DNA from 3 places in the Pseudomonas sp. ADAK13 genome. Region 1 is predicted to be linked to each of the others. Evidence: riboswitches for the same ligand, from Rfam matches in the RefSeq annotation. Region 1 holds a riboswitch; each other region holds the start of a gene.
What was found. A riboswitch is a leader RNA that binds a small molecule or an ion and turns the genes downstream of it on or off. The one in region 1 is predicted to bind cobalamin.

Region 1 (5,088 bases):
GGCGTCGCGCCCCGGGCCAGCGCATGCTCCAGTTCTTCGATCACCAGTAACCCGGCACCTTCGCCCATCACAAACCCGTCGCGGCCTTGATCAAATGGGCGGGAAGCGAGCGCCGGCGTGTCGTTGTAATCGCTGGACAGCGCCCGCGCCGCGGCAAAGCCGCCCAGGCTGACGCGGTGGATGCAAGCTTCGGCGCCGCCACACACGGCGATGTCGATTTCGCCGGCGCGGATCATGCGCGCGGCATCACCAATGGCTTGTACGCCGGCGGCGCACGCGGTGACGGGGGAGCCAAGCGGGCCTTTCAGCTGATGCTGGATCGACACATGCCCGGCGGCCATGTTGCCGAGGAATGACGGGATCGTGAACGGCGACAGGCGGCGCGGCCCTTTGCTGTCAGCGGTGCGCACCGCCTCGGCAATCGCCGGGAAACCACCGACGCCGGAAGCAATAATCGTCGCGGTGCGTTCTTGCTGGGATGCGGTTTGCGGCGCCCAGCCCGCCTGCGCCAGGGCTTCCTGCGCTGCGGCGAGGGCGAACACGATGAACCGATCCATCTTGCGTTGCTCTTTGGCGGGGATCACGCTGTCGGAGTCAAACCCGGCGTGCGGGTCCTGATCCCGGCCCAGCACCTGGCCGCCAATGCTGATTGCCAAGTCACCGACCAAGGCCTCGGGTAGCCTGCGGATCCCGGATTCACCTGCCAACAGGCGTTTCCAGGTCTGCTCCACGCCGGTTGCCAGCGGGGTGACTGCACCCATGCCGGTCACAACAATTCGCTTATTCATGATCGCTTAGCTCCGCCATTTCAGTTTGGTAGCAATGCTGCGACGAAACTATCATTATGAAAGTAACATCGAACAGCTTAAATTTTCGGGGCCGCCCCACAGAGGAACTGCAATGCAACGTAAGTCACTGGTAAATGCCGAATGCCCGGTAGCCCGTGGAGTGGAAAGGGTAGGCGAGTGGTGGAGCATCCTGATCATGCGCGATGCGCTGCAAGGCTTGCGGCGCTTTGACGAGTTCTCCCAGAGCCTGGAGATTGCCCCCAACATGCTCACGCGCCGGCTTAACAGCCTGGTGGATGCCGGCCTGCTGGAGCGCCGGCAATACAGCGAGCGGCCGCCGCGTTTCGAGTACGTGCCGACGCCGGTGGGCGAGGATTTCCGGGTGGTGATCATGGCGTTTATCGGCTGGGGCAACCGCCACTTCGCCACCGAAGGTGAAAGCCTGCAGTTGGTCGACCGGGAAACCCGGCGCCCAGTGGAAGTGGCGGTGGTGGAAGCCGGTAGCGGGGCGCGTGTGCCCGTTGAACAATGCAGCGTGCAAGCCGGGCCGGCAGCGAGCGAGGGCATGCTGGAGCGCCTGGCGCTGCTTCGCGCCAAGCGCTCGGACATTGACCCGTCCCCGCGCACTGCGTAGCCTTGCACGTTCGAGGTTCTTCGGCCCAGGCCGAAGCTAAGAAGGGAACGCGGTCGATGCCGCGGCTGCCCCCGCAACTGTAAAGGGTTTATCTGACTGCCACGCCACTGCCTGAACAAGGCGGGAAGGCGCAGCCAGCGCCGGCCACACCGTCGGCAAGCCCCAAGCCAGGAGACCTGCCTCGCAACCGATTTTCTACTTCAACCGGGCGGGGTGATCCGGTGGCGAATTCTGCTTCTGCGCACCCGCGCAGGGCCACTCGTCCCGTATGCCCGCCCCAAAGGGCATCCGATGAAAACACTGGCCAAACTCCCCGTCACCATCGTTACCGGCTTCCTCGGCTCGGGCAAGACCACCTTGCTGCGCCACATGCTGGACAACGCCCAGGGGCGCCGCATTGCGGTGATCGTCAACGAGTTCGGCGAGCTGGGCATTGACGGTGAAATCCTCAAGCAATGCTCCATCGGCTGCACCGAGGAAGAAGCCAACGGCCGCGTCTACGAGCTGGCCAACGGCTGCCTGTGCTGCACCGTCCAGGAAGAGTTCTTCCCGGTGATGCGCGAACTGGTGGCCCGTCGCGGCGACCTCGACCATATCCTCATCGAAACTTCAGGCCTGGCCCTGCCAAAACCGTTGGTCCAGGCGTTCCAGTGGCCGGAAATCCGCAGTGCCTGCACCGTTGACGCGGTGATCACCGTGGTCGACAGCCCGGCTGTGGCCGCTGGCACTTTCGCCGCTTTCCCGGACCAGGTTGACGCTCAGCGCAAACTCGACCCGAACCTGGACCACGAATCCCCACTGCACGAGCTGTTCGCCGACCAACTGGCCAGCGCCGACTTGGTGATCCTCAACAAGTGCGACCTGATCAGCCCTGAAGACCTGGCCCGTGTGCGCCTGGAAGTGGCTGAAGAGCTGCCGCCCGCGGTAAAAATCATCGAAGCCAGCAGCGGTCGCCTGCCGCTGGACGTGCTGATCGGCTTGGGCGCTGGCTCCGAAGAGCACATCGACGGTCGCCACAGCCACCATGATCATCACCACGAAGGTGAAGACGACCACGACCACGACGCCTTCGATTCGATCTCCATCGAACTGCCCCAGGCAGACGAAAGCCTGCTGCTCGACGCCCTGACCCAACTGGTGGTCCAGCACGGCATCCTGCGGGTCAAGGGTTTCGCGGCGATCCCGAACAAGCCGATGCGCCTGCTGATCCAGGGCGTGGGCACGCGTTTCGACAAGCACTTCGACCGCGCCTGGCGCGCCGATGAGCCGCGCGCCACGCACCTGGTGCTGATCGGCCAGGAACTGGACGCCGCCTTGCTCGAAGCGCAATTGCGCGCTGCCCTCAGCGTTTAAATCATGCACCTGCTCAGGACCCAGCCCGGCGGTTTCGTCTCGGATGACAACATTGCCGACCTTGGCCAAACCCCCGCCGAGCTGGTGATCCTGTGCAGCGGTGACTCCAGCCTGGCGCTGCTGGCAGAAGCGGCCCAGCAGTTGCCCGAGGATTACCCGAGCCTGCGCCTGGCCAACCCGATGCAGGTGCAGAACCACGCCTCGGTCGACTTGTACGTGGACGAGGTACTGCGCCACGCCAAGGTCATCCTGATTTCGCTGCACGGCGGTATCGGCTATTGGCGGTACGGTATCGAGCGCCTCGTTGAGCTGGCCGAGCGCGGTGTGCAGCTGATCCTGGTGCCGGGGGATGATCGCCCGGACCCGGAACTCAGTGGCCTGAGTACCGTGGGCGTGGAGGAGCGTGACCGGCTTTGGCACTTCCTGCGCCAGGGCGGCCTGGGCAATGCGCTGGATTTCTATCGTTGCCTGGCGGCCGGCTACCTGGGCCGCGATTACGCCTGGGACGAGCCACAAACCCTGCCGCGTACCGCGATTTATCACCCGCACAAAGCCAATGCCCGTCTCAACGATTGGCAAGCCGACTGGCAACCTGGTGTTCCGGTGGCGGCGGTGCTGTTCTACCGCTCCCATTTGCAGGCGGCCAATACCGGTTTTATCGATGTGTTTTGCCAGCGCTTGCAGGCGGCGGGCCTTAATCCGTTGCCGATGGCGGTGGCCAGTTTGAAAGAACCCGGCTGCCTGACGGTGGTCGAGGACCTGCTGGACGAAGTGCACGCCTCGGTGATTCTCAACACCACCGGCTTTGCCCAATCCAGCCCCGAAGCGCCGCACCTGCGGCCGTTTCGCCGCAACATCCCGGTGATCCAGGCGATTTGCGCCCAGGACAACGAGCCCGGCTGGCAGGCCAGCGAACAAGGCCTCGGCCCGCGCGACCTGGCGATGCACATTGCCTTGCCGGAACTGGACGGGCGCATCATCAGCCGGCCCATCAGCTTCAAGGACCTGGCCTGGCGCAGCGAGCGCAGTCAGTCGGATGTCGTGTGCTACCGCGCGCAGCCTGAGCGTATGGACTTTGTCGCCGAGCTTGCGCGGCGCTGGGTCGATCTGGCGCGGGTACCGAATGGCGAAAAGCGTATCGCGCTGATCCTCGCCAACTACCCGACCCGGGACGGACGTATCGGCAATGGTGTGGGGCTGGACACGCCGGCCGCCGCGCTGAATATCCTGCGGGCCTTGAAGATCGAAGGTTATCCGTTGCCGGACGTGCTGCCGGAGAGCGGCACGGCGTTGATTCAGGAGCTGTTGGGCGGCGTCAGCAATGACCTCGACAGCCTTGACCTGCGTCCCTGTCATCAAAGCCTCGCGCTCGATGACTATGAAGCGATGTTCAACCGCTTGCCCGAATCCAATCGCCAGGCGGTGTTGGCACGCTGGGGCACGCCCCATAACGACCCGATGTTCCGCGACGGCCGCATGATGATCGCCGGCCTGCGCTTTGGCCTGACCTTCGTTGGCATCCAGCCAGCCCGGGGTTATCAAGTGGACGCCAGCGCGGTTTATCACGATCCCGACCTGGTGCCGCCCCATGGCTACCTGGCGTTCTACTTCTGGTTGCGCCAGACCTACGGCGCCCACGGCGTGATCCACGTCGGCAAGCACGGCAACCTGGAGTGGCTGCCGGGCAAGGGCGTCGGGCTTTCGGAAAATTGCTGGCCTGACGCACTGCTGGGGCCGTTGCCGAACATCTCCCCGTTTATCGTCAACGACCCGGGCGAGGGCGCCCAGGCCAAGCGCCGTACACAGGCGGTGATCATCGACCACCTGATGCCGCCGCTGACGCGCGCCGAAACCTACGGGCCGCTGCGCGACCTGGAGCTGTTGGCCGACGAATATTATGAAGCCCAACTGCTCGACCCACGGCGCGCCCGCGAGCTGCAAAAAGATATCCTCAAGCTGGTGCGGGAAACCCGTATCGACCAAGAGTTGGCTCTCGACGAAAACCTCGACAACGATGCCGACGCCGCCATCTGGCTGCCACGCCTGGACACTTACCTGTGTGACTTGAAGGAGTCGCAGATTCGCGATGGCCTGCACATCTTCGGTGAGTCGCCCGAGGGCCGGTTGCGCATCGACACCTTGCTGGCGTTGCTGCGCATTCCGCGTGGCGATGGTCGTGGGCCGCAGTCGAGCCTGCTGCGGGTACTGGCCAAGGCCTTTGAGTTGGGCTTCGACCCGCTGGATTGTGCCCTGGCCGAGCCGTGGACCGGGCGTCGTCCCGAGGTGTTGCAGAAGATCGATACGCAATTGTGG
Region 2 (5,088 bases), 1.4 Mb from region 1:
CAGGGCAGCCACCAGCACTTCGGCGCAGTCGTTGATGCCTTCGACCTTGAGTTTCATGAACTGGTCGGAGCGCTCGCCGAGGGCTTCGGCGGTGCGTACGCGCTCCTCTTCCACCAGTTGCTGGATCTGCCCGCGCAGGTTGCGGTCACTGATGCGGATAAACCGCCAGGGCTGCATCAAGCCGACGCTCGGCGCCTGGTGCGCGGCTTGCAGCAGGCGATGGAGCAATTGCGGCGCAACGCTGCCGCCGCTGAAGTGACGCATGTCGCGGCGTTCGGCGATGGCGCGGTAAACGGCTTCGCGGTCGGCTTCGGGAAAGGCGTTGTCAGTCATGGCCTCTTCGCGAGCAAGCCCGCTCCCACATTGGATTGCGTTTCAACTCGGTCAAGTGTGGGAGCTGGCTTGCCTGCGATGGCAGTCTGATGGTCCGGCGCAAACAAGGCAGCCACCGCCACCGGGTTGGACGGGAAATAAAAGTGCACGTAGGACGCCGTCATCCGGCCCTGACGGTAAACCGCCTCGGCGCCGCGCCCGCCATTCGGGCTCAGGCCCCGGGCAATCGGCTGCCACTCGGTGCTGGTCAGCGAATGATGGTAGGTGTGGCCGCGCAACAGGCCTTCGGGCAGTTCGACGTTTTGCAGGGCCAACGCTGCCAGGCGTTTTTGCATGACAGCATCGCCCTGGAGCAAGCCGACCAGTTCAGCTCGGGTACCGTCGACATCGGTGAGCGAGTCCAGCAAATAGAGCATGCCGCCGCATTCGGCCAGCAATGGCTTGCCAGCGGCGTGGTGGGCACGGATGGCGTCGAGCATCGCGGTATTTTCCGACAACGCCTGGTGATGCAATTCCGGGTAACCGCCGGGCAGGTACAGGCTGTCAGCTTCAGGCAATGCGCGGTCACGAATCGGCGAGAAGAAACGCAGCTCGGCGCCCATCGCCCGCAGCAGGTCGAGGCTGGCGCCGTAGGTAAAGGCAAACGCTTCGTCGCGCGCCACGGCAATACGCACGCCGGCCAGCAACGGTTGGGCCTCGATCACCTCGGGCGCGGCGAATTCCACCGGCGGTGGCAGCGCTACCTCGCAGCTGCTGCCCAGGGCCTGGGCGGCGGCATCGAGGCGCAGGTCGAGGTCGTTCAATTCGCTGGCCTGCACCAGGCCAAGGTGGCGGCTGGGCAACTCAATGCCGGTTTCCCGGGACAGCGCGCCGTACCAGCGCAGGCCTTCGGTGAGGCTGCCTTCAAGCAATTGCGCATGGCGCAGGGTGCCGACGCGGTTGGCCAGCACGCCGGCAAACGGCAAGTCCGGCTGGTAGCGCGCCAGGCCCAACGCCAGGGCGCCGAAAGTCTGGGCCATGGCCGTGCCGTCGATCACCGCCAGCACCGGCACGCCAAAGTGGCGCGCCAGGTCGGCACTGGACGGCGTGCCGTCGAACAGGCCCATCACGCCTTCGATCAGGATCAGGTCGGCCTCCCCCGCCGCTTCCCACAGCAAACGGCGACTTTCCTGCTCACCGACCATCCACATGTCCAATTGGTAGACCGGCGCACCACTGGCGCGCTCGTGGATCATCGGGTCGAGAAAGTCCGGGCCGCATTTGAACACTCGCACCTTGCGCCCCAGGTTGCGGTGCAAGCGGGCGAGCGCGGCGGTGACGGTGGTTTTGCCCTGGCCAGACGCCGGTGCGGCGATCAGGACAGCAGGACAGTGACGGGGCTGATTCAAAGTTCGATGCCTTTCTGTGCCTTGATACCGGCCTGGAAGGCGTGCTTGAGCATGCCCATTTCCGTCACGGTGTCGGCCATTTCGATCAATTCGGGTTTGGCACCACGGCCGGTCACCAGCACGTGTTGCATGGGCGGGCGGGCCTGCAGGTCGCTGAGCACCTGGTCCAGGTCGAGGTAGCCGTGCTTGAGGGCAATGTTCAGCTCATCCAGCACCACCAGGCCGATGGCCGGGTTTTGCAGCATTTCCCGGGAGACCGCCCAGGCGGCTTCGGCGGCAACGATGTCCCGCGCGCGGTCCTGAGTTTCCCAGGTAAAGCCTTCGCCCATCACGTGGAAGCGCACCTGCTCGGGGAAACGGCGGAAGAACAGTTCTTCGCCGGTGCTGTTGCGGCCCTTGATGAACTGCACCACGCCGCACTGCATGCCGTGGCCCATGGCCCGGGCCAGCATGCCAAAGGCCGAGCTGCTCTTGCCTTTGCCGTTGCCGGTGAGCACCAGCAGCAATCCACACTCGTTCGGTGAATTGGCAATGCGCTCGTCAATTACGGCTTTTTTGCGCAGCATGCGCGCCAGGTGGCGTTCGTCACGATCGGGGGATTCAGTCATGGCAGCTCTCCGTTGGGGCTGGACAAAAACGGCGGGCAGGAAAAAGACACATACAGACAGCCAAGCATCGCCCACCGTGATGCTGTTGGATGGATCAGGCCGGTCTCCGGGCTCATGAGTGACATGCAATGCCGAGGGCGCGCCTTCCCATATCGCGGGCGATACAGTGGCTTAAGGCACCGTCTTGACTCATTTACCGTTGCGGGGGCAGCGCCGGGATCGTGGCTGCACTGTAGAAAAGTACGCTCACTCACCGGCTTCCCTGTTTCACTCAGTCGGCGCGTACGCCACAGAGCACCTGAAACAAGCCGCGAAGGTTAGTGGGTTGGGGGTGGAGCGTCAATTAAAGCCGGACACGCGCGTGAACCATCGGGCCGGCGTGCACCTCTACCACTACAGGTATTAAGGAGAAAACCATGCACAAGACCCGACTTGCCCTACTGATCATGGTCGCCGGCACCCTCGCCGCCTGTGGTGAAAGCTCTACCCTGCAAGTGTCCGACGGCACCGGACCGTCGCCCAAGCTGCCGGAACCGAATAAAACCCTGATTCCCACGGTGAACATCGCGCCGGCGATCGGCTGGCCCGATGGCACCAAGCCGACCCCGGCGGCGGGCACCCAGGTGGCAGCGTTTGCCGAAGGCCTGGATCATCCGCGCTGGCTGTATGTGCTGCCCAATGGCGACGTGCTGGTGGCTGAAACCAATGCGCCACCCAAGCCGGATGATTCCAAGGGCATTCGTGGCTGGGTGATGGAGAAAGTCATGGGCCGCGCCGGCGCCGCCGTCCCCAGCCCGAACCGCATCACCCTGCTGCGGGACGCCGACCACGATGGCGTGGCCGAAACCCGCACGGTGTTCCTGGAGAACCTGAACTCGCCGTTCGGCATGACCCTGGTGGGCAACGACCTGTATGTCGCCGACTCGGACAAATTGCTGCGCTTCCCTTACCAGCCAGGCGAAACCTCGATCAAGGCAGCCGGCACCCCGGTGGTCGACTTGCCGGGTGGCAGCATTAACCACCATTGGACCAAGAACGTGGTCGCCAGCAAGGACGGCAGCAAGCTGTACGTGAGCGTGGGCTCCAACAGCAACGTCGGCGAAAACGGCCTGGAAGCGGAACAGGGGCGCGCCGCGATCTGGGAAGTGGACCGGGCCACCGGCCAGCACCGCATCTTCGCCTCAGGCCTGCGCAACCCCAACGGCATGGCCTGGGAACCACAAAGCGGCAAGCTGTGGACGGCCGTCAACGAGCGCGATGAAATCGGCAGCGACCTGGTGCCGGACTACATCACGTCGGTCAAGGACGGGGCTTTTTACGGGTGGCCGTTCAGCTACTACGGGCAGCACGTGGATGTGCGGGTGACACCACAGAACCCGGACCTGGTGGCCAAGGCGATCGCACCGGACTATGCGGTGGGCCCGCACACGGCGTCCCTGGGGCTGACCTTTGCCGATGGCAACACGTTACCGGTGCAGTTCAGCAATGGCGCATTTATCGGCCAGCATGGTTCGTGGAACCGCAAGCCCCACAGTGGCTACAAGGTGATCTTCGTGCCGTTTGAGGCAGGCAAGCCCAAAGGCCAGCCGGTGGATGTGCTGACCGGGTTCCTCAACAGTGATGAGAAAGCCATGGGCCGTCCGGTCGGTGTGGTGATCGACAAACAAGGGGATTTGCTGGTGGCGGATGATGTGGGGAACAAGGTATGGCGGGTGTCGGCGGCTAAATAGCCAACCCTGAAAAGCACTGTGGGAGCCTAGGCTCCCACAGTTGTTTTTGCTTATGGATTACGCGCGAGGTGCTCGGCCGGCAACACGCGCTTGGCACTCAGGTAGGCGTTCTGCCAATAGGCCTTGGACAGCGTGTCCAGCTTCACCGTACCGCCGGTTTGCGGCGCATGCACAAAGCGCCCTTCCCCCACGTAGATCCCGGCATGGCTGACCTGCGAACCGCCACCGGTGGCGAAGAAGATCAGGTCACCGGTTTGCAGGTTGTTTTCGCTCACGTCCTGGGCGCGCATCACAATCAGCTCGCGCGTGGTGCGTGGCAGAGAGATGCCGGCCGCATCGCGGTAGACAAAACCGATCAGGCCACTGCAATCAAACCCCGAGTCCGGCGTGTTGCCGCCCCAGCGATAAGGCGTGCCCACCAGGCCCAGCGCACGAAAGAGCACGTCTTCGGCTGCCGGCGAGAAACTTTGGGTGGCGTAGGTGTTGAACACCGGCTTGGGCTTGACGGCCACGGGAGCAGGCGGAGGACGACTTGCGCAGGCGCTGAGCAGCGCGGCGCAAACGAGAAGAATTAGGCGGGCCGAGGTCGACATGGGCAGAACAATCCTGATCTGGATGCGGCTTTCGCTGCCGAACGTTGAAAAACAGAACGCGCAAGCAAAGCTCGCGCGATCGATTTACAACAATGTCCAGGGATTCTAGCGCTTACACGTCAAACTTCAAGTATCACTTTAACTTTACTTGCTGGCGGTAACGGTAGTCGGGGCCATCGCGAGGGCGCGCTTGGCTTCGATGAAGGTTTTGCTCCAGTAGCTGTCACCCAGGTTGTCGACTCGCACACCACCGCTGCGGCGGCTGCTGGAGTGGATAAACTGGTTGTCGCCCAAGTAGATACCGGCGTGACTGACACGACCACGGCCAGCCGTACTGAAGAAAAGCAGATCGCCGGGCTTGAGGTTGTTTCGTGCGACCAACGGTGCATCCACATTGATCATTTCGCGGGTGGAGCGCGGCAGGTTCATGCCGGCT
Region 3 (5,088 bases), 1.3 Mb from region 1:
GACTCTTTACCAAAAGTCATGAGTGGTGAGGAGCAAAAGCAAACACGGCCCGATGTAGGCGCTGGCTTGCCGGCGATGCAGGCGACCCGGTCTTTCAGATACACCGAGGGGATGCCATCGCCGGCAAGCCAGCTCCTACGGAAGTTCAGCCAGTTTTTTGAATTGCCTCGCCAGCTCCAACACCACCCGGCCGCTGCTTACGGTGGGCACCAAATGGGTAAACGGAATATCGATCATCCGGTTCTCCCGCACTGCCCGCAGGCGCGACAACACCGGGTCACTGGTCAACAACTGGCGCTTCCTGCTGGCCGGCGACCACACCGCGTCCGCCAGCAAAATCACATCCGGGTCGCTCATCAGCAGGGTTTCACGGCTCACGGTGACGCGGTATTGGTTGATCCCGGCAAACACATTCCGCGCCCCGGCAGCCGCCACCAGCGTGGTGACGAAGCCGCGCCGGCCTTCGCTGTCCAGGCCGTTGACTTCACTGTCCAGGTAAAACACCGACAGCGGTTTACCCTCGCCAATCAGCGCCTGGGCACGGGCCAGGTCAGCGTCCATGGCATCGCTCAACTCACGTGCCCGCTGCTGTTTGTGCACCAGCGCGCCAAGGGTGAACAGGTCGTTGCGGATATGCCCGAAGTAATCCAGTGAGTGCCCGTCGCACGCCGACTCGAGCAAGTACGACGCCACCCCGTTGCCGGCCAGGCCAGTACGGGAAGTGACGCCGGTGCCGAACGCCGTGGCAAAACCACCGACCACCAAATCCGGTTTTTGCGCATAGAGCACTTCGCTGGACGGGTACTTGGGTGCGATCACCGGTACATCGAAGTACTCACCACGTGGGTGGGCCGCACCGTTGTCATCCAGATACGCCACGCCCACCAACGCCGGGCCAACGTCCAGCGCCAACAACAGGTCGGCAGCATGCTGGTTGAGAGCCACGATGCGCGAGGGTGCAGCGTGTTCGGCGGCCCAGGTCTGGTTGCAGTTGCGATAACTGTCGGCCCACACCGGCGCGGCGCAGAGCAGGGCGCCCAACAGCAGCCAGGGGGCTCTCATGGGCGCTCCTTGATCAGCAGATCCTCGACGACCTCGCCGCCCACCAGGTGCACTTCCACCAGTCGCTGCACATCGGCGTGGGTGTGCACGCCGTACCAGCAGGTGTCCGGGTACACCGTCACAATCGGCCCCAGGTTGCACGGGAACTGGCAGTGGGTGCGGGTCAGCAATACGCCGCCGGGTTTTTCGATGCGGTCGTGTGCCAGCAGGTGGCGGCGCAGGGTTTTCCACAGTTGCAGGGCACCACGCTGGGTACAGCGCGGGCCGGTGCACAGGAACACGTGACGGGCGTGGTCAGGTACGTGGGACCAGTCCGGGTGAGTTTCCACCGGCGTACTCATCAGAAGCGGTACGTGTAGCGGACTTCGGAGGTGAACGGCCGTCCGAGGTTGTCGACGTTGCTGGCGCGGCTGGTGACGTAGTCGCGGTCCAGCAGGTTCTCTACCAGCAGGCTGACGCGGTGCTGGTGGGCGTTGTCGAGGTAGCGATAGGCGTCGGCGTCGACCACGGTGTAGTTGCCGTACTCGACCTTTTTCGAGCTGACGATATCGCCGATGTAGCGCACGGCCGTGCCGGCGCCCCACATACGATCCACCGATTCATAGCCGACCCGCGAGCGGGCGAAGAACCCGGGGATGTCGTTGATGGTGACCCCGGCACGGGACTCGGTGAGGTTGCGGGTCATGTCGGCCTGCACGCTCCATTGCGCGTTGAGTTGCAGCGTGGCGTCGGCCTCGAAACCGCGCATCTGGATCTGGCCCTGGCCGTTGACCCACTGGATATCGTCCTGGGTGATCAGGTCGGTGATCTTGCGTTTGAACAGCGTGACACTGGCGCTGAAGTCCCGGGCAAACAGGCTGCCCTTGTAGTCGACGCCCAGCTCGGCGTTGCGGCTCTTCTCGGGCTTGAGGTTGCGATTGCCTTTTTCATCGTCTTCGTTGACGAACAGTTGCTCGGCGTTCGGCAGCTTGTAGGCGGTGCCGTATTGGCCGCGCAGGGCCCAGTTGTCGTTGAGATCATAGAGCGAAGTGAGCATGCCGACGGTGGCGCTGTCGCCGCCGCTCATGGCTTCGTGGCGTACGCCGATGCTCGGGTGCCAGTTCGGCAGGGCCTCGATGTTCGGCCGCAGTTGGGTGTACAGCGCGTGGGCCTGGGCCTTGTTGTCGTCGATGATCAATACATCGTCCTGGCCCTTGAACCACTGGTTGTCGGAACCGAATACCAGCACGTGCTCGCCCGGCAATATGGCCTTGCCTTCGGCCTGCACGCCCCAGTCGGTGAAGCCCCAGTAGTCGTCGTGATTCTTGACCACGGTGCCGCCGCCTTCGACATTGTTGATGCGGGTGTAGCGTGTGTCCCAGTCGTTGATATGGCCTTTGACGAAGTAGCTCAGGCGCTCGTTGAGGCTTTGCTCGAAGGTCGCCGTGGCGATCTGTTGCACGCGGTCGTTGGTGGTCTTGCGGTTGTCCACAGGACGGGCGAAATCCAGGTTGGCGTCGGCGTACTGGTAAAACAGCTCCAGGCGCGTGTCATCGCCAAACGACTGGATCGCCTTGGTGCCAAAGGTGGTGACTTCGTAGGAGCGCTTTTTGTCGGTGACGTTTTTCAGGTCGCGGTTGCGAAACGGCTGGTAGCCCTCGGAGACGTTGCGGCTGACGTAGGCCAGCAAGCCGAGGTCGCCAAACCCGTTGTTGAAAATCTTCTCGACCCGGGCATCGCCGGTGGTGCCGCCGAAGGTGTCCGCGCCCAGGTTCACTTCGCCGGACGCCTCGCGGGTTTGCGGGCTGCGGGTGACGATATTGATCACCCCCGACACCGCCTGAGTGCCGAACAGCAGGCTCTGGCCGCCCTTGAGCACTTCGATGCGCTCGATGGCGTTGGCGGGCAGGGTGTCCAGGTACAGGCCGCCGTACAGCCGGTTGTTCAGGCGCACGCCGTCCAGCAGGATCAACGTGTCATCGTTGCGCCCGCCCAGCAGGGAATAGGTGCCGTAGTCGAACGGGCCGTTCTTGGGCGCCACGTACAGGCCGGGAATGAACATCTGCATCACGCGCGAGACATCGGCAGCGGGGCCGGCGCGTTCAATCTGTTCGCGGGTGACGATCTCGACCTTGCTGCCGTACTGGGCCATGTCGGCCACGGTGGTGGACTCCACCGACGGCGCGGAAACGTTGAGTGGCTTGAGTTCGAGGGGGTTGTCGTCGGCCAGCAGCAGGGGGCTGAACAGGCAGCCGAACAACAGGCTGGGCACGGGAGTCTTGAAAGGTCGAATCATAGTCTTCTCGGAAAAGTATCTTTCGCGAAAAGCACGCACGAGTAGGCACCGAGCACACGCCAATACCGGCCCATGCCCGCCCACCGCAGGATTTTGCCAAACAGAATTCCAGGCCGGTCTCCGGGCTCACGCGTATGGACACCTTCACCTTCCCATGGCGCGCGGGCCACAGTGGTGTGTCGAAGGGATCACGCGTCTACCGTTGCGGGGGCAGCACCGGACTGGCTCGGAAAGAGCGGCACCGGTTTCCCGTTTCACCCCATGCACGGCGGCATGAGGCACCTGAAACAGGCCGGCATCTGAACATTCGGAAGACCGTTCGTCAACTTGGCGCGGGCTTTTCCAGTGGCGGAGTGGGAAGCGACTGACGGATATTGCAGGAAATTTCCCACAGGAGTACAAATGTACTCCATGACGAACTTAACGCCCCGCCGTACCGCCATCCTGACCTTTATCCGCGACCGCATCGCGCAGCAAGGCCAGTCCCCCAGCCTCGCCGAGATCGCCGAGGCGTTCGGCTTTGCCTCCCGCAGTGTGGCGCGCAAGCATGTGGTGGCGCTGACCGAGGGCGGCTTTATCGAGGTCAACCCGAACCAGGCCCGTGGCATTCGCCTGCTCAATCAGCCGGCGCGGCCTGAGCTGCTGGACATCCCGGTGCTTGGCCGGGTGGCCGCCGGCCTGCCCATCGGCGCCGATGCCGAGGTTCACAATCGCCTGCTGCTCGACCCGGCCCTGTTCGCGAAAACCCCGGATTACCTGCTGCGGGTGCAGGGCGATTCGATGATCGAAGACGGCATCCTCGATGGCGACCTGGTGGGCGTGCGCCGCAGTGCCGAGGCCTTGAACGGGCAGATCGTGGTGGCGCGCCTGGACGGTGAAGTCACCATCAAGCGTTTCGAACACGTGGGCGAGCGCGTGCGCCTGCTGCCGCGCAACCCCGCCTATCAACCCATCGTGGTGCGGCCTGATCAGGACCTTGCCATCGAAGGGGTGTTTTGCGGTTTGGTGAGGCAAGGCTGATGGGCGCCGTCGTTGCACTGGACTCGCTGTTCAATGGCGGCCGGGTCTGGAAAGGCCGGCCCGCCGCGCCGCCTGCCAGCGTGCATCCCACCGGGCTTGCGGCCCTGGATGCGGTGCTGCCCAGCGGCGGCTGGCCGGAAGCGGCGTTGAGCGAAATCCTGATGGCGAAGGAGGGCGTGGGTGAGTTGCAACTGGTGTGGCCGACCCTGGCGCGCTTGTCAGCGGCTGGCGAGCGCATCGTGCTGGTGGCGCCGCCTTACACGCCGTACCCCCACGCCTGGCAAAACGCCGGGGTGGATGTGCGCCAGCTTTCGGTGATCCAGGCCGATGAGCGCGACGCCTTGTGGGCGGTGGAGCAATGCCTGCGTTCCGGCAGTTGTGGCGCGGTGCTGTGCTGGCCGCGCAAGGCCGATGACCGGGCCTTGCGCCGCTTGCAGGTGGCGGCGGAAACCGGCCAGACCCTGGCCTTCGCCTGGCGCTCCTTGAACGAGGCCATCAACCCGTCACCGGCCGCCTTGCGCCTGGCGGTGGAGGCCAGCCCGGCACAGGTGCGGGTGCTCAAGTGCCGGGGCGGCCTGGCCCATCCCGCGCCCATTGCGCTTGGGCACTGAGGTTGGCATGCGCTGGGTGTGTATTGTCTTCCCGCAATTGGCGCTGGACGGGGTGCTGCGTTCGCGCCCCGAGCCGGATCAGCCGTTGGCCCTGCTGGCCGGCACGCCGCAGCGGCGGGT

Region 2: linked by a shared signal. The riboswitch ahead of cobO (cob(I)yrinic acid a,c-diamide adenosyltransferase) and the one ahead of cobW (cobalamin biosynthesis protein CobW) in region 1 are both predicted to bind cobalamin.
Region 3: linked by a shared signal. The riboswitch ahead of HKK54_RS30820 (TonB-dependent receptor plug domain-containing protein) and the one ahead of cobW (cobalamin biosynthesis protein CobW) in region 1 are both predicted to bind cobalamin.

The regions. Positions count from the first base shown of each region.
Region 1 covers NZ_CP052860.1:5,335,871-5,340,958, forward strand. The annotation lists gene fabF (beta-ketoacyl-ACP synthase II) at 1-788, opposite strand, end outside; gene HKK54_RS24665 (winged helix-turn-helix transcriptional regulator) at 901-1,422, shown strand; cobalamin riboswitch at 1,419-1,620, shown strand; gene cobW (cobalamin biosynthesis protein CobW) at 1,714-2,775, shown strand; gene cobN (cobaltochelatase subunit CobN) at 2,779-5,088, shown strand, end outside.
Region 2 covers NZ_CP052860.1:3,890,705-3,895,792, reverse strand. The annotation lists gene bluB (5,6-dimethylbenzimidazole synthase) at 1-333, opposite strand, end outside; gene HKK54_RS18040 (cobyrinate a,c-diamide synthase) at 330-1,721, opposite strand; gene cobO (cob(I)yrinic acid a,c-diamide adenosyltransferase) at 1,718-2,329, opposite strand; cobalamin riboswitch at 2,410-2,646, opposite strand; gene HKK54_RS18030 (PQQ-dependent sugar dehydrogenase) at 2,746-4,059, shown strand; gene HKK54_RS18025 (C40 family peptidase) at 4,110-4,652, opposite strand; gene HKK54_RS18020 (C40 family peptidase) at 4,797-5,088, opposite strand, start outside.
Region 3 covers NZ_CP052860.1:6,669,211-6,674,298, reverse strand. The annotation lists gene HKK54_RS30830 (ABC transporter substrate-binding protein) at 136-1,062, opposite strand; gene HKK54_RS30825 ((2Fe-2S) ferredoxin domain-containing protein) at 1,059-1,403, opposite strand; gene HKK54_RS30820 (TonB-dependent receptor plug domain-containing protein) at 1,403-3,337, opposite strand; cobalamin riboswitch at 3,432-3,638, opposite strand; gene lexA (transcriptional repressor LexA) at 3,740-4,357, shown strand; gene imuA (translesion DNA synthesis-associated protein ImuA) at 4,357-4,968, shown strand; gene HKK54_RS30805 (Y-family DNA polymerase) at 4,976-5,088, shown strand, end outside.